DNA from 2 places in the Rhizobium sp. BK591 genome. Region 1 is predicted to be linked to the other one. Evidence: predicted binding sites of a transcription regulator. Region 1 holds the regulator's gene; the other holds the start of a gene.
What was found. The regulator PhoB, encoded in region 1, activates phosphate uptake and scavenging genes when phosphate is short. The targets are predictions, from matches to a motif close to TGTCATNNANCTGTCAT.
Positions count from the first base shown of each region.

Region 2: the regulator PhoB is predicted to act here: its motif matches at 3,302-3,318, upstream of phnF (phosphonate metabolism transcriptional regulator PhnF).

Region 1 covers NZ_JACIAZ010000004.1:464,532-475,347, forward strand. The annotation lists gene ppk2 (polyphosphate kinase 2) at 1-796, opposite strand, end outside; gene phoR (phosphate regulon sensor histidine kinase PhoR) at 1,039-2,262, shown strand; gene FHX10_RS20460 (substrate-binding domain-containing protein) at 2,624-3,658, shown strand; gene pstC (phosphate ABC transporter permease subunit PstC) at 3,821-5,302, shown strand; gene pstA (phosphate ABC transporter permease PstA) at 5,299-6,618, shown strand; gene pstB (phosphate ABC transporter ATP-binding protein PstB) at 6,634-7,449, shown strand; gene phoU (phosphate signaling complex protein PhoU) at 7,494-8,207, shown strand; gene phoB (phosphate regulon transcriptional regulator PhoB) at 8,355-9,038, shown strand; gene FHX10_RS20490 (GcrA family cell cycle regulator) at 9,298-9,831, opposite strand; gene FHX10_RS20495 (aspartate aminotransferase family protein) at 10,255-10,816, shown strand, end outside.
Region 2 covers NZ_JACIAZ010000004.1:113,949-124,764, forward strand. The annotation lists gene phnK (phosphonate C-P lyase system protein PhnK) at 1-167, opposite strand, end outside; gene FHX10_RS18645 (alpha-D-ribose 1-methylphosphonate 5-phosphate C-P-lyase PhnJ) at 164-1,039, opposite strand; gene FHX10_RS18650 (carbon-phosphorus lyase complex subunit PhnI) at 1,036-2,142, opposite strand; gene phnH (phosphonate C-P lyase system protein PhnH) at 2,147-2,755, opposite strand; gene phnG (phosphonate C-P lyase system protein PhnG) at 2,755-3,231, opposite strand; gene phnF (phosphonate metabolism transcriptional regulator PhnF) at 3,344-4,081, shown strand; gene FHX10_RS18670 (2,3-bisphosphoglycerate-dependent phosphoglycerate mutase) at 4,138-4,773, opposite strand; gene dapB (4-hydroxy-tetrahydrodipicolinate reductase) at 4,795-5,619, opposite strand; gene FHX10_RS18680 (ABC transporter ATP-binding protein) at 5,635-7,422, opposite strand; gene FHX10_RS18685 (glucokinase) at 7,553-8,578, opposite strand; gene FHX10_RS18690 (methylglyoxal synthase) at 8,596-8,976, opposite strand; gene mepA (penicillin-insensitive murein endopeptidase) at 9,065-10,141, opposite strand; gene FHX10_RS18700 (extracellular solute-binding protein) at 10,403-10,816, shown strand, end outside.

The sequences.
Region 1 (10,816 bases):
CGTTCAGCATGTGGCGGATCAGTTCGAGGCGGGCGCGCCGCTTGTCGTTGGCGCGGATCACCGTCCAGGGCGCAAAATCCGTATGGGTTTCCTTCAGCATCCGGTTGCGCTTATCGCTGTAATCGCCCCATTTGGTCAGCGCCGCGATGTCCATCGACGACAGTTTCCAGACTTTCAGCGGATCATGGCGGCGGTCGTGGAAGCGCTTGAGCTGCATCTCGCGGCCGATATCGAGATAAAATTTGAAGAAGAAGATGCCCTCATGGGCGATGATCTTTTCGAGCTGCGGCGTCTGCTTGAGAAAATCCTCATATTGCTGCGGCGTGCAGAAACCCATGACCGGCTCGACGCCGGCCCGGTTGTACCAGGAGCGGTCGAACAGCACGAATTCGCCAGCCGTCGGAAACTGTGCGACATAACGCTGGAAATACCATTGCCCCTGCTCGCGCTCGGTGGGCTTGGTCAGCGCCACGACGCGCGCAAGGCGCGGATTCATATGCGCCGAAGAGGCCGAGATCGCACCGCCCTTGCCGGCAGCATCGCGTCCCTCGAACAGCGCCATCACCCGCTTGCCGGTCGCCTGCAGCCAGAACTGCACCTTGACGAGTTCAATCTGCAGCTTTTCCAGCTGCTCCAGATAGTCCTCTTCCTTGAGCTTCTTCTTGTAGGGAAAATCGCCGGATTCCAGTGCGTTTTCCTCCACCCAGTCCGGCAGGACGGGATCGTCGACATCGAAGATGCGTTTCTTTCCGCGGATCTCCAGCTCGACGGCCCTGTTTTCGACGTCCTCGTCCATATGTTCCTCCTCAGCCTGATTGTTCTCTTCCCGCAGGCGAACATAGTTGCCGTTGAAAATCAAATCTTTCGCGGATGGCCGGCACTTTTTCGTCGGTTTCGGTGGCGGCCTTTCGCTTCGGGGCGGCAGCCCGAAAACTTCTGTCATGAATTGCCGCTATCAGGCAGAGTTCCAATATAAAGAAAAACGAATCGACGCCGCGAGGGCACTTGCCAGACGAAACTCCATGGAGAAAAAGCCTGTTGGCGCGCATAAGGCGCGAACGGCCGGTGCTGCTTGCGGCGATCCTCAGCGCGCTGATCGCGCTTGCCGCCGGCATGAACAAGTGGGTTGTGCTTGTCCTTCTGCTGGTGATGATCCTCACCGCGCTTTTCAACGAGGCGCCCATCATCGAGGCCGAACCCGCCCCGCCGGTGGAGATGAAGCCGGAGCTGCCGCCAAGCCGCCTGCCGGAGGTTTCCGCCACGCTCTCCGGCCTCGATTTCCCCGTCATGCTGCTGTCGGACGATGCCTCGGTGCTCTTCCAGAACCGCGCCGCCGAAAAGGCCTTCGGCGAGGTGGCGCTCGGAGCCCATATATCGGCCCGCCTGCGCTCGCCCGGCGTGCTCGACATGGTGCGTGAGACGATCGCCACCAACGCGCCGAACCAGATCGAGCATTCCGAGCGGCTGCCCTCCGAGCGCGTCTATATCGTCCGCAGCGCGCCCATTGAATTCGCGGCCGGGGACGGGCCGCATGAGCGCTATTTCATCCTCTCCTTCCGCGATATTTCCGAGGTCCGCCGCATCGACCGCATGCGCTCGGATTTCGTCGCCAATGCCAGCCATGAGCTGCGCACGCCGCTTGCCTCGCTGCGCGGCTTCATCGAGACCATCCAGGGGCCGGCGAAGAACGATCTGAAGGCGCAGGCGCGCTTCCTCAACATCATGCTCGACCAGGCGACGCGGATGAGCAGGCTGGTCGACGACCTGCTGTCGCTCTCCCGCCTGGAGCTGAAATCGCACATCGCGCCGGACGAGAAGATCGACCTGGTGCCGCTGCTCGGCCATGTCAGGGATTCCCTGGCGCCACTGGCAAGGGATGTCGGCGTCGACATCAACCTGCATCTGCCCGAGGGCAAGGTCGAGGTGCTGGGAGACCGCGACGAGCTTGTCCAAGTCTTCGAGAACCTGATGGAAAACGCCTGCAAATACGGCCAGGAGGGCGAGATCGTCGACGTCTGGTTGAAGAATGGCACCGGCCAGCCGGTCGAGGTCAGTATCGTCGACAAGGGTCCGGGCATTCCGGCCGAGCATGTGCCGCGCCTGACCGAGCGCTTCTATCGCGTCAGCATCGAGGATAGCCGCTCGAAGAAGGGCACCGGCCTCGGCCTGGCCATCGTCAAACACATCCTCACCCGCCACCGCGCACGGCTGATCGTCAAATCCGAAGTCGGCAAGGGCACCGATTTCACCGTGCGCTTTTGACAGGGCATGTCCCCTCGCCACGTTTACGGGGAGAGGGTTAGGGTGAGGGGCAAATCACACGGAACAACCTTGGTGAAAGGATGTAGTGCGGAAAGCCGCCGTCTCCCCATCAGGATATGAAGCCGATTTCTACAACGTAAGGTGGATTGGTCGCCGGACTTTGCCGTTCGCCGACACGATGGATCGGCGTCTTCAAAATTTTCCATTATAAATCAGCATCTTAAGCTGTCACAAATGTTTCATCGCTTTGACATAAAAGGACGGTGCTTAAACCGCTAAGAGAGTCTCGCCGATGAAAAAAGGCACTGCGAGGGCCTCTCTACAGGCCGCACTCACACAAGCCCAATGCCGGGAGATTTACATGAACACCTTCAAGCTCACCGTTGCCGCGCTCGCTGCAACTGCTGCTTTCGCTGGCGCTGCCGTCGCCCGCGACCAGATTCAGGTTGCTGGTTCGTCCACCGTCCTGCCTTACGCAAAGATCGTTGCCGAGTCCTTCGGCGAAACCTTCACCAACTTCAAGACGCCGGTCGTTGAATCCGGCGGCACGGGCGCTGGCCTGAAGGAGTTCTGCAAGGGCGTTGGCGAAGACACCATCGACATTGCAAACGCCTCGCGTCCGATCAACAAGAACGAAGCCGAAGCCTGCAAGGCTGCCGGCGTGACGGATATCCAGGAAGTCAGGATCGGCTACGACGGCATCGTCTTCGCAACCGACGCTTCCAACCCTGACGTTGCCTACGTTCCTGCCGACATCTACAAGGCCCTCGCAGCCCAGGTCGTCGTCGACGGCAAGCTCGTCGCCAACCCCTATAAGAAGTGGTCGGAAGTCAACCCGAAGCTTCCCGCTGTTGATATCGCTGCCTATATCCCGGGCGAAAAGCACGGCACGCGCGAAGTCTTCGAACAGAACGTTCTCGCCGCCGGCTGCAAGGCTTCTGGCGCAACCGACGTCATCGCCAAGGAAATCTCCGACAAGGCGGCCCAGGGCAAGGCCTGCGTCGCAGTCCGCAAGGACGGCGTTGCTGTCGACATCGACGGCGACTATCCGGAAACCCTGGCACGCATCGCCGCCAACAAGACCGGCGTCGGCGTATTCGGCCTTTCCTTCTATGAAAACAACGCCGACAAGCTCAAGGTTGCCAGCGTAAACGGCATCGTTCCCTCGACGGAAACGATCGCGAACGGCACCTACCCGGTTTCCCGCCCGCTGTTCTTCTACGTCAAGAAGGCACATCTCGGCGCCGTTCCGGGCCTGAAGGAATACGTCAACTTCTTCGTATCCGACCAGATGATCGGCCCTGACGGCCCGCTCGTCGAATACGGCCTGGTTGCCGCTCCGGATGCCGAGCGCGAAGCGATCCGCAAGGACGTCGAAGCCGGCAAGTCCATGTAATCACTTTGCCGGCGCGGTGCCTTCAGGCCCGCGCCGGCATTGCCTTATCCCTCGCGCCGGCGTTTTCGGTGCTGCGGGTTAAATTCATTCCGCATGATTGGAAGCTGAAGGCAGGCTGTGAAGCTGCCGGGCTTTGGGGCCACGGGCTTGGGGACGTAACGAATGAGCACATCCATCATACTTTTGTGCCTTGTGGTGATCGGTGCCGCCGCCTATCTGGTCGCGCGAAGCCGGGCCACGGCGCTTGCCGGAGGCAGATCCTCCGCATTGCATTCACGGCCGGCCTATTACGGCGCCTATGCCGCGATCTGGGCTGTTCTTCCCGCCCTCATCGTCCTCTGCGTCTGGCTCTCCGTCAGCCCCGGCATCATCCAGTCCTCGGTTCGCAGCGCCTTCCCTGCCGACGTCAAGGCTCAGGCCTCGGTCGAGCAGGATCTTGGTTATTCGATGGTGGCGACGGTCGCCCGCGGCCTGACGATGCTGACTTCGGATGAAGCCGCGGCAGTCGCCAACGATCCGGCCGCCCTGCAGGCCAAGCTCCTCGAAAAGGGCGTGCCGCTCGCCGGCCAGCCGCAGCCCTACATGGTCGATGCCGCCAAGACGCTGAACGCCAAGAGCATGACGAGCCGCCTCGCCATGACCGCGATCGTCTTCATTCTGGCTGTATCAGGCGCCTTCTATGCGCTGCGTTCCATCGCCCCGCGCTTCCGCGCCCGCAACCGGGTCGAGCGCGTCATGCTCTGGGGCCTGCTGCTCGCCTCCTCGATCGCCATCCTGACGACGATTGGCATCGTGCTTTCGATGCTGTCGGAAGCCGCCCGCTTCTTTGCCGTGGTTCCCGCCGCCGACTTTTTCTTCGGCACCGTCTGGGATCCGCGCTTTGCCGGCGCCGGCAGCTCCTCCTTCGGTCAGTTCGGCCTGATCCCGCTGCTGCTCGGCACGGTTTACATCGGCCTGGTCGCCATGCTGGTCGCCGTGCCGGTCGGCCTCTTTGCCGCCATCTACATGGCCGAATACGCCTCGCCGAAGGTGCGCGGGGTCGCCAAGCCGCTTCTCGAAGTGCTCGCCGGCATTCCGACGATCGTCTACGGCTTCTTCGCGCTCGTCACCGTCGGCCCGTTCCTGCGCGATTTCTCCGCCCAGATCAGCGGTCTTTTGTCCGGCAGCTATTCGAATTTCATCCAGGCGCAGAGCGTTCTGACGGCCGGCATCGTCATGGGCATCATGCTGATCCCCTACGTCTCCTCGCTGTCAGACGACATCATCACCGCCGTGCCGCGGGCCCTGCGTGACGGTTCGCTCGGTCTTGGCGCCACCCGCTCCGAAACCATCAAGAAAGTCGTCTTGCCGGCAGCCCTTCCCGGCATCGTCGGCGCATTGCTGATGACCGCCTCGCGCGCCATCGGCGAAACCATGATCGTCGTGCTGGCCGCCGGTGTTGCCGCCCGCATCCAGATCAACCCCTTCGAGCCGATGACGACGGTGACCGTCAAGATCGTCAACCAGCTGACCGGCGACCTCGAGTTCACTTCGCCGCAGACCCTGGTTGCCTTTGCCCTTGGCATCACGCTGTTCTGCATCACGCTTTGCCTCAACATCTATGCGCTCTACATCGTGCGCAAATACCGGGAGCAGTACGAATGACGGATATTGTTTCTCCCGCCGGCGTCACCGTTTCCAAGGCGCCACCGCGCCGCGATATCGGCATCAAGCGCCGCTATGCCGCCGAGCGCCGGTTCCAGGCCTATGGCATCGCCGCCATCACCTTCGGTCTCGTCTTCCTCTTCATCCTGCTGTGGACGGTGATCGGCAAGGGCTACACCGCCTTCCAGCAGACGGCGATCACCCTGCCGATCGAATTCTCGGAGAAGACGATCGACCCGAACAACAAGCGTGCGACCGACCCTTCGGTGCTGATCGCCGCCAACTATCCGGTTCTCCTGCGCGACGCGATCGTCAAGCAACTGAACATCAATGCCGCAAGCCGCCCTGATGTGCGCGATGCCTCGGCCATGCTGTCGAAGAGCGCCCCGATCCAGCTGCGCGACATGGTCATGTCAGACCCGTCGATCATCGGCAAGACGGTCAATGTCACGGTGCTTGCCGACGCCAATGTCGACAGCGCCAACAAGGGCCAGATCGATCTTTCGGTCGATGAGAAGAACCGCAAGGTCAACGACAAGCAGGTTGGCTGGATGAACGAGCTGAAGGCGAGCGGCGCTCTTCACAAGCAGTTCAACACCGGCCTCTTCGTCAACGGCAACTCCAGCCGTCCGGAGGCCGCAGGCCTTGGCGTCGCCCTCATCGGCTCGCTCTACCTGATGCTGATCGTGCTGGTGCTGTCGCTGCCGATCGGCGTCGCCGCCTCGATCTATCTCGAGGAGTTTGCGCCGAAGAACAAGCTGACGGACCTGATCGAGGTCAACATCAACAACCTCGCCGCGGTTCCCTCGATCGTCTACGGTCTGCTCGGTCTGTCCGTCTTCATCAACTTCATCGGCCTGCCGCGCTCGGCGTCGCTGGTCGGCGGCCTGGTGCTGACGCTGATGACCCTGCCGACGATCATCATCGCCACGCGTGCCGCTCTTCGCGCCGTGCCGCCGTCGATCCGCGCCGCAGCCCTCGGCCTCGGCGCTTCCAAGATGCAGATGGTGTTCCACCACGTTCTGCCGCTCGCCATGCCCGGCATCCTCACCGGCACGATCATCGGCCTGGCGCATGCGCTCGGCGAAACCGCGCCGCTGCTCCTGATCGGCATGGTCGCCTTCGTCGCCAACGCGCCGACGACGCCGCTCGATCCCTCGACGGCTCTGCCCGTACAGGTCTATATGTGGGCCAACGAGGCCGAACGTGCCTTCGTCGAGCGTACTTCGGGTGCCATCATCGTTCTGCTCCTGTTCCTGATCGTCATGAACATGGGCGCCATCCTCTTGCGTCGTCGCTTCGAGCGCCGCTGGTAAACGGAGTTAAACATCATGAACATGTTGACGGAAGCTGCAGTTGAAAAGGCGCTGGATCACAAGATGAGCAACGTCCCGTATAAGATGATCGGAAAGGATGTCTCGGTTTACTACGGCGAAAAGCGCGCGCTTTTCGATGTGAACCTGAACATCCGCGAAAACACCGTAACCGCCCTGATCGGCCCGTCCGGCTGCGGCAAGTCGACCTTCCTGCGGAGCCTCAACCGCATGAACGACACGATCGACGGCTGCCGCGTCACCGGCAAGATCACGCTCGACACCGACGATATCTATGATCCGGATATCGACGTCGTCGAACTTCGCGCCCGCGTCGGCATGGTCTTCCAGAAGCCGAACCCATTCCCGAAGACGATCTACGAAAACGTCTCCTACGGCCCGCGCATCCACGGCCTGGCCAAGTCGAAGGCCGATCTCGACCAGATCGTCGAGACCAGCCTGCAGCGCGCCGGCCTCTGGAACGAGGTCAAGGACCGCGTGCATGAATCCGGCACCGGCCTGTCCGGCGGTCAGCAGCAGCGCCTCTGCATTGCCCGTGCCGTCGCCGTCAGCCCTGAGGTCATCCTGATGGACGAGCCCTGCTCGGCGCTCGACCCGATCGCCACCGCCAAGGTCGAGGAACTGATCCACGAGCTGCGCGAGAACTACACGATCGTCATCGTCACCCACTCCATGCAGCAGGCCGCGCGCGTCTCGCAGCGCACCGCCATGTTCCACCTCGGCAATCTCGTCGAGGAGAACGACACCGACAAGATGTTCACCAATCCCGACGATCCGCGCACCCAGGACTACATCATGGGTCGCTTCGGCTGATCCTGGCGTCACCAAGCCTTTCCGTTATTCGAGGATAAAGCCCCATGGCATCGACACATATTTATTCTGCCTATGATGATGATCTGAAGTTCCTGTCCAGGCGGATTTCCGAAATGGGCGGCCTGGCCGAGCAGATGGTCGCCGAAGCCGTGCGGGCGCTGGTCAACGGCGATACCGCGCTGGCGCAGAAGGTCATCTCCGACGATGTGATCCTCGATCACGCCGAACGCGAAATCGGCGACAAGGCGATCGTCACCATCGCCCGCCGTCAGCCGATGGCCGCGGACCTGCGCGAAATCATGGGTTCGATCCGCATCGCCGCCGATCTCGAACGCGTCGGCGACCTCGGCAAGAACACCGCCAAACGCGTCATCGCCGTCCAAAGCACCGGCGTTCCCCGCAAGCTCGCCCGCGGCCTCGAGCATCTCTCCGAGCTGGCGCTCGTCCAGCTCAAGGAAGTGCTCGACGTCTACACCAATCGCTCCGCCGACAAGGCGAACGCGATCCGCGAACGCGACAACGAGATCGACGCGATGTACACCTCGCTGTTTCGCGAGCTCCTGACCTACATGATGGAAGATCCGCGCAACATCACCAGCTGCACGCATCTTCTCTTCTGCGCCAAGAACATCGAGCGCATCGGCGACCACGCCACCAACATCGCCGAGACGATCTTTTACATGGCGACAGGTGCGCAGCCGGAAGGCGATCGTCCGAAAGACGACAGCGCCAACACCGTCGGCGCGGTAACCGAATAACCGCCCGGGCCGGACGGCCGGGCTAGAAGCTTGCGTGCGCGCCCATCCGGGGCGCGCAAAGAGGTCGCAGCCAATTCTGAATTTGCGCAGGGTGCATTGCTTGAACCATCCCCGGTTCAAGGATCATGCGCGAGGAGACCGACACGCATGATCCCGAGAGTTGCAGTTGTTGAAGACGAGGAAGCCCTGAGCGTGCTTCTTCGCTACAATCTCGAAGCGGAAGGCTTCGAGGTCGATACTATCCTTCGTGGCGACGAAGCCGAAATGCGGCTTCAGGAGCGCACGCCCGATCTGCTCATCCTCGATTGGATGCTGCCTGGCGTCTCCGGCATCGAACTCTGCCGGCGCCTGCGCATGCGGCCGGAAACCGAGCGCCTGCCGATCATCATGCTGACGGCGCGCGGCGAAGAGAGCGAGCGCGTCCGCGGGCTTTCGACGGGGGCCGACGATTATGTCGTCAAGCCCTTCTCGACCCCCGAGCTCGTTGCCCGCGTCAAGGCGATGCTGCGCCGCGCCCGTCCCGAGGTGCTGTCGACGGTGCTGAAATGCGGCGATATCGAACTCGACCGCGAAACCCACCGGGTCCATCGCAAGACCCGCGAAGTCCGCCTCGGCCCCACCGAATTCCGCCTGCTGGAATTCCTGATGTCGTCGCCGGGCCGCGTCTTCTCCCGCTCGCAGCTTCTCGACGGTGTCTGGGGCCACGATATCTATGTCGACGAACGCACCGTCGACGTCCATGTCGGCCGCCTGCGCAAGGCGCTGAATTTCTCCAACATGCAGGACGTCATCCGCACCGTCCGCGGCGCCGGTTATTCGATGGAAGCCTGAGGGCCTCCATTCTGATTGCTGACAACGTCGCTCGAGCTAGCGTCTGCCCCTCACCCTAACCCTCTCCCCGTAAAACGGGGCGAGGGCACGTGCCCTGCGAGAGGTCAGCGGGGAACGGAGAGGTCGGGCATATCCCCTTTGCCCTGCAAGCGGGGAGAAGGTGCCGGCAGGTGGATGAGGGGCAGCCATCCGCGCGAACCAATAACTACAAAAAAACGGGCCAGTCGGCCCGTTTCTCATGTGCGGCGATGTTACCCGCTCAGCTGGCCCGCGCTGCTGCCCGGCGGCGTTCGTTGACCGGCTGGTAGGCAAGCTTCTGGTGATAGCTGCAATAGGGCGAATTGTCGGGGGATTCGCAGCCGCAGAAGTGGAAGTCGTCCTTCAGCGGATCGCCGACCGGCCACTTGCAGGTGCGTTCGGTCAGTTCCGTCAGGCCGAGGCGTCGGGAAATCGGAACGACCACGTTGCCTCTCGGCACGTATTCCATTTCCTCGATCGTTTCGATCTCGATCTCTTCCTTCAGCATCGTCGCGCCCTGCTGGCGGGTAACGGTGCGAGTGGCGACCCGTGAGGCGTAGTTCGGCGCGCGCGGCGCAGAAGTATTGCGTTTCGGCGTTCGGGCGGCATTGGCGGTACCGCCGGCCTTGGCACGGCCGGGGAGGCTCAGCCGATGCACCTTGCCGATGACCGCGTTTCTGCTGACGCCACCAAGTTGTGCCGCGATCTGGCTGGCGCTCAGTCCTTCGGCCCAGAGCTTCTTGAGTTTCTCGACCCGCTCGTCTGTCCAGTTCATGCCCTGTCTCCACCTTTTGCGTTGGTGATGGCAGAATCCCTCACCGTTGTCCCGGAAGGCTCCGAAACAAGAAACGCTTGATCAATTTTGGTGACTAGTTCCGCCGCATGCAGTCTAGTAATTGAACTTTAACCTAGTGTGAGGCTGACTCCGTGACAAGAGTCGCATGAATCCGGATGAATCGAATTTCAAGTTTTCCCCAACTTGCTGCCCCGGCGTGGCATTTCTGCAATAATGCCTGTTGAGGACGGATAATGCTGCTGTACAAGCTTGCTGCATGCGCTAAGGGCGCAGTTTTGTTGACATTGCAGCGCGAAAAGGAAATAGTGCCAGTCGCCGCCGCAAGGCGGCATTTTTGATTTTTCGGGCCTGGTTTTCTTAGCCGGAGTCCGGAGCTTGATAACATCGATGGGAGATCGCGCTATGGCTGAAGCCGCGCCGCTTTATGACACCTATTCTCGTGCCCCGTTGCGGTTCGAGCGAGGCGAGGGCGTGTGGCTGATCACCGAAAGCGGCGAGCGATATCTCGATTTCGGCGCCGGCGTCGCCGTCACTTCGGTCGGCCACAGCAATCCGCATGTGGTCGGCGCGCTGAAGGAGCAGGCCGACAAGGTCTGGCATCTCTCCAACATCTATGAGATCCCCGGCCAGGAGCGCCTGGCCAAACGGCTGACCGACGCCACCTTTGCCGACAAGGTGTTCTTCACCAATTCGGGCGCCGAGGCGCTCGAATGCGCGATCAAGACGGCGCGCCGTTATCAGTATTCCAAGGGTCATCCCGAGCGCTTCCGTATCATCACCTTCGAGGGCGCCTTTCACGGCCGGACGCTGGCGACGATCGCCGCCGGCGGCCAGGAGAAATATCTTGAGGGCTTCGGCCCCAAGGCGCCCGGTTTCGATCAGGTGGCTTTCGGCGACATCGAAGCGGTGCGCGCCGCGATCACCGATGCCACGGCCGGAATTCTCATCGAGCCGGTGCAGGGCG
Region 2 (10,816 bases), 350 kb from region 1:
AGCCGGGTGGAGAGGCAGTTGAGCAGCGTCGTCTTGCCGGAGCCGGACTCGCCGACGATGGCGAGCACTTCGCCGGGCCAGAGCTCGAAGGAGACGTCGCGGCAGCCGATGCGGTTGCCGTAGAATTTCGAAACGTCATGGACTTTGAGAAGCGGAATATCGCTCATTCTGCAGCCTCCCGGGCCAGCATCTCGCCGGCATGTCCCTGCGCCCGGCGGTCTTCGCAATGATCGGTGTCGGAGCAGACGAACATGCGCCCGCCCTTGTCGTCGAGAACCACTTCGTCGAGATAGACATCCTCGGCGCCGCAAAGGGCGCAGGGCTTGTCGAAGCGCTGGATATCGAAGGGATAATCCTCGAAATCCAGGCTGACGACGTCGGTATAGGGCGGAACCGCATAGATGCGCTTCTCGCGCCCGGCGCCGAAGAGCTGCAGCGCATCCGACATGTGCATCTTCGGATTGTCGAATTTCGGCGTCGGCGAGGGATCCATGACATAGCGGCCGTGGACCTTCACCGGATAGGCGTAAGTGCGCGAGATCCGGCCATTATGGGCGATGTCCTCATAGAGTTTCACATGCATGAGCCCGTATTCTTCGAGCGCGTGCATCTTGCGGGTTTCGGTCTCGCGCGGTTCGAGGAAACGCAGCGGCTCGGGGATCGGCACCTGGTAGACCAGCACCTGCCCGGCAGCGAGCTTTTCTTCCGGAATGCGGTGGCGCGTCTGGATGATCGTCGCATCCTTGGTATGGGTCGTCACCGCGACATTGGCGACCTTCTGGAAGAAGGCGCGGATGGACACGGCGTTGGTCGTGTCGTCGGCACCCTGGTCGATGACCTTCAGCACGTCATCCGGTCCGATGATCGAGGCCGTCACCTGCACGCCGCCGGTGCCCCAGCCATAGGGCATCGGCATTTCGCGCGAGGCGAAGGGCACCTGATAGCCGGGAATGGCGATCGCCTTCAGGATGGCGCGGCGGATCATCCGCTTGGTCTGTTCGTCGAGATAGGCGAAGTTGTAGCTGGCCAGATCGCTCATTCGGCGGCTTCCTTCATGTCTTCGCCGCCGTTGCGGGCGGCTTCGAATTCGCGGCGCATGCGGCGGACGAGATCGAGTTCAGCCTGGAAGTCCACATAATGCGGAAGCTTCAGATGCTCGACGAAGCCCGTCGCCTGGACGTTGTCGGAATGCGAAATGACGAATTCCTCGTCTTGGGCCGGCGCGGTGATATCCTCGCCGAGCTCTTCGGCGCGCAGCGCCCGGTCGACCAGCGACATCGCCATCGCCTTGCGTTCGCTCTGGCCGAAGACCAGGCCGTAGCCGCGGGTGAATTGCGGCGGCGCCTTGGCCGAACCCTTGAACTGGTTGACCATCTGGCATTCGGTGACCTGGATTACGCCAAGCGAGACGGCGAAACCGAGTTCCGGCACGTCGAATTCCACCTCGACATCGCCGATGCGGATTTCGCCGGTGAAGGGGTGGTTGCGGCCATAGCCGCGCTGGGTGGAATAACCGAGCGCCAGCAAGAAGCCCTCGTCGCCGCGGGCAAGCGCCTGCAGGCGCAGATCGCGGGTCATCGGGAATTCCATCGGCTCGCGGGTCAGGTCGCCGATTTCGTGATCTTCGGGCATGTCGCCATCGGCTTCGATCAGCCCCTCCTCACCGAGGATTTCGGAGACGCGCATGACGCGGCCGGTCTCGGCTGGGCGCAGCGCGGGCTCTTCGATCGCCTCGTCCGAAAGCAGCGAGGGATCGAGCAGGCGGTGGGTATAGTCGAAGGTCGGCCCGAGAAGCTGGCCGCCCGGCAGATCCTTGTAGGTCGCCGAAATGCGGCGCTCGATCATCATATCAGCCGTCTCGAGCGGCTTGGAATAGCCGAAACGCGGCAGCGTCGTGCGGTAGGCGCGCAGCAGGAAGATCGCTTCGATCATATCGCCGCGCGATTGGCGCACGGCGAGCGCTGCGAGCGTGCGGTCGAAAAGCGAGGCCTCGGCCATGACACGGTCGACGGCGAGCGCCAGCTGCGCCACGATCTGGTCGATGCCGACCGCCGGCAGCGAACGGTCGCCGCGGCGGCGGTCGGCGAGCAGCCGGTGGGCATTGGCGATGGCGGCCTCGCCACCCTTGACGGCAACATACATGAGCTCAGATCTCCGTTGCTGTGATCTTGGTGGTGCGGGGCAGGCAGAGGAAACGTTTGCCCGCCGTCAGCACGATGTCGATGCCGCGCGGAAAGAGCGCGCGGTTCTCGGTCCAGAGCCGCAGGAAGGTCTCCGGCAGACCAACGGGGGCGATCTCCGTCATGCTCTGAATGCCCGGACCCATCAACGCCAGCCTGCGGCCACCCTCGAGTTCGGCGAGCTCGATGACGACGGTCGTCGAGCGGTCGGGATATTCCTGCGTGCCGGATGCAAAGAGGCCGAAGGAGGAAAGGGTGATGCCGGCCTCGGTGAAGGCAAAGCGCGCCTCGGCCTTTTCCGTGGTCAGCGGCGCGCCGGTATGGAAGCCAAGCCATTCCGGCACGGCGGATTTCGCCAGTCCCTGCGAAAGCCAGACCGGCGTGTCGTGGTCGCAAAGCGTCAGCGCGATCGCGCCGGCGGCGATGCCGAGTGGCGTCGGCGGCGCGGCATCGGGCTGAACGGTCTGGATCGTGCCGGGGCGGGCCATGCCGTCCATCAGCATCTTGAAGACGCTCTGGGCGTGGAAGACCGGCTCGGCAAAGCCGCCGGTGAGAGCTTCTGTCTTCAAACCCATCAGTTGTCTCCCCGCACCATGGTGAAGAAATCGACGCGGGTGGCCGCCGTCTCGTCCGCCTTGCGGCGTTCGGCATCGGCGATCCGCTCAGTGATCGGCAAAAGCAGCGCCTGTTCGACGAAATCCTTGGTCGCGTCTTCCTGCCAGAGCGCGTCGAAGATCGCCGCCAACCGGGCCTTTTCACGGTCGGTGCCGAGCGCCTGGGCATGGCCGACCGCGCCGGATTCGAGCCGGACCGTGGCCCGCGTCACCGTCACCTCGCCAAGATTGAAGGGAGCGCCGCCGCCGCCGATGCGTCCGCGCACCATCACCAGCCCGGTCTCAGGTCCGCGCACCTGATGTGCTACGGGCTTTTCCGGCAATGCGTCCCAGACCGCCTGAAGTTCGCTGCGTTCCGCCCGCGCCAGCAGATCGGCGGCGCGTTTGCGCCCGGATGCCGTCTGTGACGCAGCGTCGTTTCTGTCCGCTGAGATCATCGCCGCTTCCCTTCAAATGTCTATTGATATAGACAACCATACAAGATACACTTAGCCTTAAATCGATGTCGTGACAAGCGTGTGACATCGTGGGTGTAAATGGCGGGGCGGAATGGCGGGATTGAAGCAGGTGCAAAGACAGACCGGCGTGGCGCTCTGGCGTCAGATCGCCGATCGGATTCGCGAGGCGATCAGCAGCGGAGCTTATGACGAAACGGATATGGTGCCGCCGGAAACTGTCCTGGCGCTGCAATTCGGCGTCAACCGGCATACGGTGCGCAGCGCGCTTGCGGCACTGGCGCAGGAAGGAATCGTGCGTGCGGTGCAAGGCCGCGGCACGCTGATCGAGCGCAAGGAGCGTCTGAATTTCCCGATCACCAAGCGCACGCGCTTCAGCGCCGGTATCGGCGATCAGGCGCGTGAGATGCGCGGCCTTCTGCTTGATGAGGCGAGGGAAGAAGCGAGTGCCGAGATCGCCCGTTGGCTGCACCTGAAACCGGGAGACCAGGTGATCCGCCTGGAAACCTTGCGTCAGGCGGACAAGCGGCCGGTTTCAAGGGCAACGAGCTGGTTTCCCGCCGAGCGTTTCGCCGGTATCGGTGCGGCCTATCGGAAGGGGGAATCGATCACCAAGGCTTTCGCCGAACTCGGCCTGTCGGATTATGTCCGCGCGACCACCGAAGTGACGGCCGCGCATGCGGGTGCCGCCGACATGGCCGACCTCGAACTCACCCCCGGCGCGATCCTGCTGATCACCAAGGCGATGAATACCGATCTTGAGGGTGTCCCGGTGCAATATTCGATCAGCCGCTTTGCGGCCGACCGGGTGCAGTTCACGATTGAGAACTGAGATCGGAAATTGAGGAAAGGCGTGCCGACCTGTTTCGGCGGCACGCCGTACCGAATTCAGTGTGCGCCGGACATGTCGCCGAGCACTTCCTTGGAGGCGACGGTGGAATCCGCCTTCAGCGTGTAGACTATCGGAACGCCGGTCGCGAGGTTGAGCGCGAGCACGCCTTCCTTGCTCAGCTTGTCGAGCACCATGACAAGCGAACGCAGCGAATTGCCGTGTGCGGCGACCAGCACCTTTTCGCCCCTGAGCACCCGCGGCAGGATTTCTGTGAGGTAATAGGGCCAGACCCGGGCGCCGGTGTCGCGCAGGCTTTCGCCGCCGGGCGGCGGCACGTCATAGGAACGGCGCCAGACATGCACCTGTTCCTCGCCCCATTTGGCGCGGGCATCGTCCTTGTTGAGGCCGGAGAGATCGCCATAGTCGCGCTCGTTCAGCGCCTGGTCGCGGATCGTCTGGAGATCGGGCTGGCCGACCTTGTCGAGGATGAGCTTCAGCGTGTGCTGCGCGCGCACCAGCGCCGAGGTGTAGGCGATGTCGAATTTGATCCCGTATTCGGCGAGCGCTTCACCGCCTGTTTTGGCTTCCTGGATGCCGAGCTCGGTCAGATCGGGATCCTTCCAGCCGGTGAAGAGATTCTTCAGGTTCCAGTCACTCTGGCCATGGCGAACGAGGACGAGGGTACCGCTCATGAATATGCCTCCGTAGTATCGTTATGAGGAAGAAAGCCCGAGCACGTCGAGCATGGAATAGAGACCCGGCTTCTTGTCGCGCGCCCAAAGCGCTGCCTTGATGGCGCCGCGCGCGAAAATCGACCGGTCGGCCGCACTGTGCGACAAGGTGACGATTTCGCCTTCGCCGGCAAAAAGCACGGAATGCTCGCCGATGACGGAGCCGCCGCGCAGCGTCGCAAAGCCGATCGTGCCTACCTCGCGGGAACCGGTATGGCCGTCGCGCACCCGGACCGATTTCGAGGCGAGATCGATGCCGCGCCCCTTGGCCGCCGCCTCACCGAAGAGAAGGGCGGTGCCTGAGGGCGCATCCACCTTGTGCTTGTGGTGCATTTCCAGGATCTCAATATCCCAGTCGGCCGGGTCGAGCGCCCGCGCTGCCTGCTCTGCGAGCACGCTGAGCAGATTGACCCCGAGGCTCATATTCCCCGATTTGACGATGCGGGCATGGCGAGCGGCTGCGGCGATCCTGGTATTGTCGTCGGCTGAACAGCCCGTCGTGCCGATGACATGAACGATGCGCGCCTGTGCGGCGAGGCCCGAGAATTCCACTGTTGCGGCAGGCGAGGTGAAGTCGAGCACGCCTTCGGCATCGAGAAAGGCATTGAGCGCATCGTCGCCGATGATGACGCCTGTCGGGCCGAGACCGGCGATCTCGCCGGCATCCTTGCCGACGAAGGGCGAGCCGACGCGCTCGACTGCGGCGTGCAGCCTCACGCCCTCGATCGAATGGATGAGCCGGATCAGCGTCTGGCCCATGCGCCCTGCCGCGCCAACCACCACCAGTTTCATCGCAGCATCGTTCATCTCAGTCTCACCAGGTCAGTTTGAATCGGAGGCCGAAGGCCTCTGCAGATTGTTGAGGCGAGCGTAAAGACCGTCGCTGACCTTCGCAAGCGTCTCGTGATTGCCTTCCTCGACGACGCGGCCCTGCTGCATGACGACGATCTTGTTGGCGCGCACCACGGTCGAAAGCCGATGGGCGATGACGACGACGGTGCGTCCGGTCATCGCTTCGTCGAGCGCCTTCTGCACGGCCGCCTCGGATTCGGTGTCGAGGGCGGAGGTCGCCTCGTCGAGAAGCAGGATCGGCGCATTGCGCACCAGGGCGCGCGCAATCGACAGCCGCTGGCGCTGGCCGCCCGATAGCGTCACGCCGTTTTCGCCGACCGGCGTCTCGTAACCCTGCGGTTGCGCCGAAATGAAATCATGCGCATAGGCAAGCCGCGCCGCCTCTTCCACCTCGGCATCGGTCGCTTCCGGCCGACCGTAGCGGATATTGTCGCGGATCGTGCCTTCAAACAGGTAGGGCTGCTGCGAGACATAGGCGAGCTGCTTACGCAGCGACTTCTTGGTGATGTGGGCGATGTCCTGGCCGTCGATCAGGATTTCTCCCTCGCGCGGATCGTAGAAGCGCGGAATGAGGCTGATGACGGTGGATTTGCCGGCGCCCGATGGGCCGACCAGTGCTGTGGTCGCGCCACCCTCGGCAATGAAGCTCACCCCGTTGAGCACGCTCTCATTGCCGTAGGCGAAGGACACATTGCGGAATTCGATCCTCGCCTGCGTCACCGTCAGCGGCTGGGCATCCGGCAGGTCGCGCTGGCGCGGTTCCATGTCGAGCAATTCGTAGATCATCCGCGCATTGACGACGGCACGCTCCATCTGCACCTGCAGGCGCGCAAGCCGGCGGGCCGGGTCATAGGCAAGCAGCAGCGCGGTGACGAAGGAGAAGAAGGCGCCGGGCGGCACATTGAAGTAGATCGAACGGTAGGCGGCGTAGGCAAGCACGCTGGCGACGGCAAAGCCCGCGAAGCTTTCCGTCAGCGGAGACGTGCGTTCGGAAAGCCGGGCAATCCGGTTCGCCCGGCTTTCGGCGCCCTCGATGAGTTTGTTGACCTTGCGCTCCAGTTCGTCCTCCATCGTGAAGGCCTTCACGATGGCGATGCCCTGGATCGTCTCCTGCATGGCGCCGAGAACGTGGCTGTTCAAATGCACGGCCTCGCGGGTGGCCGAGCGCAGCCGCTTGGACACATAGCGTAGGGCATACAGCAGCGGCGGCGCCATGATGAATACGGCAAGGCTGAGCAGCGGATCCTGCAGGATCATCACGCCGAGCAGCGAGATGAAGGTCAGCAGGTCGCGCACTGTCGAGGTGATCGTCAGGTTGAGCACGTCGCGGATGCCGCTGACGTTCTGGCTCACCTGCGCGGCGATATGGGCAGAGCGCGCCTCGCTAAAGAAGCCGACCGAAAGCGTCATCAGATGCGAATAGAGCCGGCGCTGGTAACGCGCGACGATATTGTTGCCGACCTTGGAAAGCGCCACCGCCTGGCCGTAGCTCGCAAAACCGCGCAGCACGAAGGCGATGAAGATCGAAAGACAGATGATCCAGACGACGTCGGCGCGGCGGTTGGCGAAGGCCTCGTCGATGATCGCCCGCATGATCCAGGCGGTAAACGCGGTCGAAAGCGCCACCACGATGAGACAGACGATCGCAAAGACATAACCCCAGAGATGGTCGCGGCCGTTTTCAGCAATGATGCGTTTCAGGATGCCGGTTACGGTATCGCTGCTGACGCTCTGCGCTCTGCTTTCCGCCGCTTCCAAAAATGAGGTTTCCTGTCTCGGACCAAGCGCCCCGCGAAGGCGACGCGCACTTTTGCCGGGGTCTATAAAGAGTTGGGACCGGTTTGGCTAGAGCGCCGCGCGTCCCCGCAGAGGACGCGCCAAGGACGCTCTAGCGCCGCCAGCGGCGGCCTTCCGTCGAGACGCCGAAGTTCGCCGGCATCCGTGCGTAGGAGGAAAGCCCGGCAAGTGCTGCCAGCGGATGCGTCACCACATAAGTCGGGATGGTGCGAAGCAGCGCGGTATGCGGCGCCTTGTCCTCGAAGGCAATGCGGAATTCCGGCTTCTTCAGCGCCGGGATGATCTTCTGCGAGATGCCGCCGGAGAGATAGACGCCACCGCGCGCCATGAACACCATCGCCATGTCGCCCGCCACGCGGCCGAGATAGGTGGCAAACAGCGAGACGGTCTCGATAGCCGCCTTGTCGGTGCCGGCAAGCGCGTGCGAGGTGATATCGGCGGGATCCTTCATCGTCGGCTGGATGCCATCGACGATGCAGATGGCATTGTAGAGATTGACGAGGCCGCGGCCGCAGAGGATTTGCTCGGCCGAGACGCGGCCCTCGATCGTCTCGATATGCGGGAAGATCTCATAGTCGCGCTTGCTGCGCGGTCCGAGATCGACATGGCCGCCTTCGCCGGGGACCGGGATCCAGCTGTGCTGGGCATGAACGAGCCCGCCGACGCCGAGGCCGGTGCCAGGTCCGAGTACGACGCGCGAGGCGATCATGTCGCCGGTGGCGTCGCCGATGCGTTCGCGGTTTTCATCCGACAGGGCGGCGATCGCCAGCGCCTGCGCCTCGAAATCGTTGACGACCAGCACGTCCTCCATGCCGAGGCCTTCGATCATCGTCTTTGGCCGCACCACCCAGTCGCAATTGGTCAGCGGGATCTCGTCGTCGTTGATCGGGCCGGCGACGGCGAGGATCGCCGAGCGCGGCTGTACGGCTGTCTTGTCGAGCACGCCTTTCTGGATCGCTTCGTCGATCGTGGCGAAGTCAGCCGTGCGTACGTTCGGAAACTGCTTCGGTTCGGCATAGGCATCGGTCAGGATGGAGAAGCGGGCATTGGTGCCACCGATATCGCCGATCAGGATCGGGAAAGGCAGCGGAGCGGTGCTGTTATTCGGTTTTGGCATGGCCGGTCCCGTGCTGATCAGGCTTCGAGTGTGGGAAGAAGTTTTATAGCGGTCGCGTGGTTGAGCGCCATCGGAATATCATAGACGATCGCAAGCCGCATCAGCGCCTTTACGTCGACATCGTGCGGCATCGGCGTCAACGGGTCGACGAAGAAGATCAGGGCATCCACCTCGCCGGTCGAAATCAGTGCGCCGATCTGCTGGTCTCCGCCGAGCGGCCCGCTTTTCAGCCTGACAACGTCGAGGTCGGGGGCGGCATCGAGCACACGTCCGCCGGTCGTGCCGGTGGCGACGATCTTCCAGCGGGAGAGAATGTCCCGGTTGGTGCGGGCGAATTCCGCCATGTCGTCCTTCTTCTGGTCATGCGCAATCAATGCAAGGCATTTGCCGCCGGCCATCAACCCCTCCGCCCGAACAATTCAATCGATTTGATGGCTTCTATACCAAGAGTTTGCGATTTGAAAGACAACGCACCCCAGGCCTGTTTCATTGGATCGCCGGCTTGTCGTTCGGAACCGGACCGACATCGGGCAAAGCGCCGTCCGTGCCGGCGGCGGGTTCCGCGGCCGGCGCGGCAGTGAGCGCGCTTGCAGCGGACGGTCCGCCATAGGTGGCGGCCTGCATCGAGGCGACGGAAGCACCATCGAGCACGGCGGCGCAGGCCTTCGGCAGGTCGGAGACCATCATCTCGCGCGGCGGCTTCGGCGGCTTGGCACCGGGCTTCGGCGGTTTCGGCGGCGCCCAGGGCGCCGGCGTGAACCACCAGGCGAGCGATTTGTCGCAGCCGTCGCCGGCAGGAACAGGAGCCTGCGGCGTGCATCCGGCAGCACCGGGCGGGCATTTGATGCGGATGTGGAAATGCGAGTCATGGCCATATTCCGGCCGGAGCTTGCCGAGATTGGTGCGGTCGCCCGTCCAGGTGTCGCACATCTTCTTCTTGATCGCCGGGTTGACGAAGATACGCTCCACCTCGGGGTAGCTTGCCGCCAGCATCAACAGACGCGCCCGCGATTGCGTCCAGACCTTCGGGTCGACGGTCAGGAACTTTTCCTTCTGCAGCATGGTGGTGAAGGGCAGATCCTCGCGCTCCTCGGCGGTCATCCGGCGCGCCGGCATCGGCGTAAACCAGACATCGGCATCGAGGCCGATCTGATGGGAGGCATGGCCGTTGAACATCGGCCCGCCGCGCGGCTGCGCAATGTCGCCCACGAGAAGGCCCGGCCAGCCGGCATATTTGACCCCATCCTCAGAAAGACGTTCGAGCAGCGCGATCATCGCCGGATTGCCCCAGCGGCGATTGCGCGAAAGCCGCATCGCTTCCCAGGTCGGCCCGTCGGCCGGCAGCGCCACCGCACCTGTCATGCAGCCCTTTGCGTAAAAGCCGATCGGCTGCGCCGGTCCCTGCGTCGGCAGGCTGACGGCGCCGAACTGCCCCTTGGCGCTGCCCGGACTCGGTGTCTTCTGCTGAGCTCCGACATCGCCGGCGGCAAGGCTTGCGCCGATTGTGCCGGCAAGCGTCAGTTTGCCGAATGTCCTGAAAGCCTGAGCGAAGCCGAAAGCCATGCTATTTCCTTGAACCGCTGCCGAAGTGATTTGCGTCAAATCTATCGTGAAAAGCGATTTTGGTGAATCGATGTTTTGGCTGGTGGTGGGAAGCGGCGGTGACGGATCGCCGCAGAGTTGCGCCGCATATTGCGAAGGCGACGCATCGAGGCGAGACGATGGCTCAAAATTTCGCGAGCCCGGCAAAAACCAAACTCTCTCCTGTTTTTCGCCCCTATTTTTCGTATTGTCGAATCAATGAAAAAACAGGGGAAAGCGTGAATGACGGCTCTATGGTCGAAGATCGGTCTGTTTCTGTCGCTTGCTGCTGTGGCGCCACTGACGGCAACGGCCCAGGACCAGCCGTTTCAGATCGGAAGCTCGGTCGTCAGCCAGATGAAGTACAAACCGGGCTTTGCGCACTTCGACTACGTCAATCCCGATGCGCCGAAAGGTGGAGATCTCCGTCTTTCCGCAAGCGGCGCCTTCGACACTTTCAATCCTCTGCTTGCAAAGGGCCAGACAGCCGTAGGTCTGTCGCTTGTTTACGACACGTTGCTGAAGCCGGCCGATGACGAACTTCTCGTCTCCTACGGCCTGCTTGCCGAAGGCCTCTCCGTTCCCGATGACGTGTCGAGCGCGACCTTTCGGCTGCGGAAGGAAGCGAAATGGGCCGATGGTCAGCCGGTAACGCCC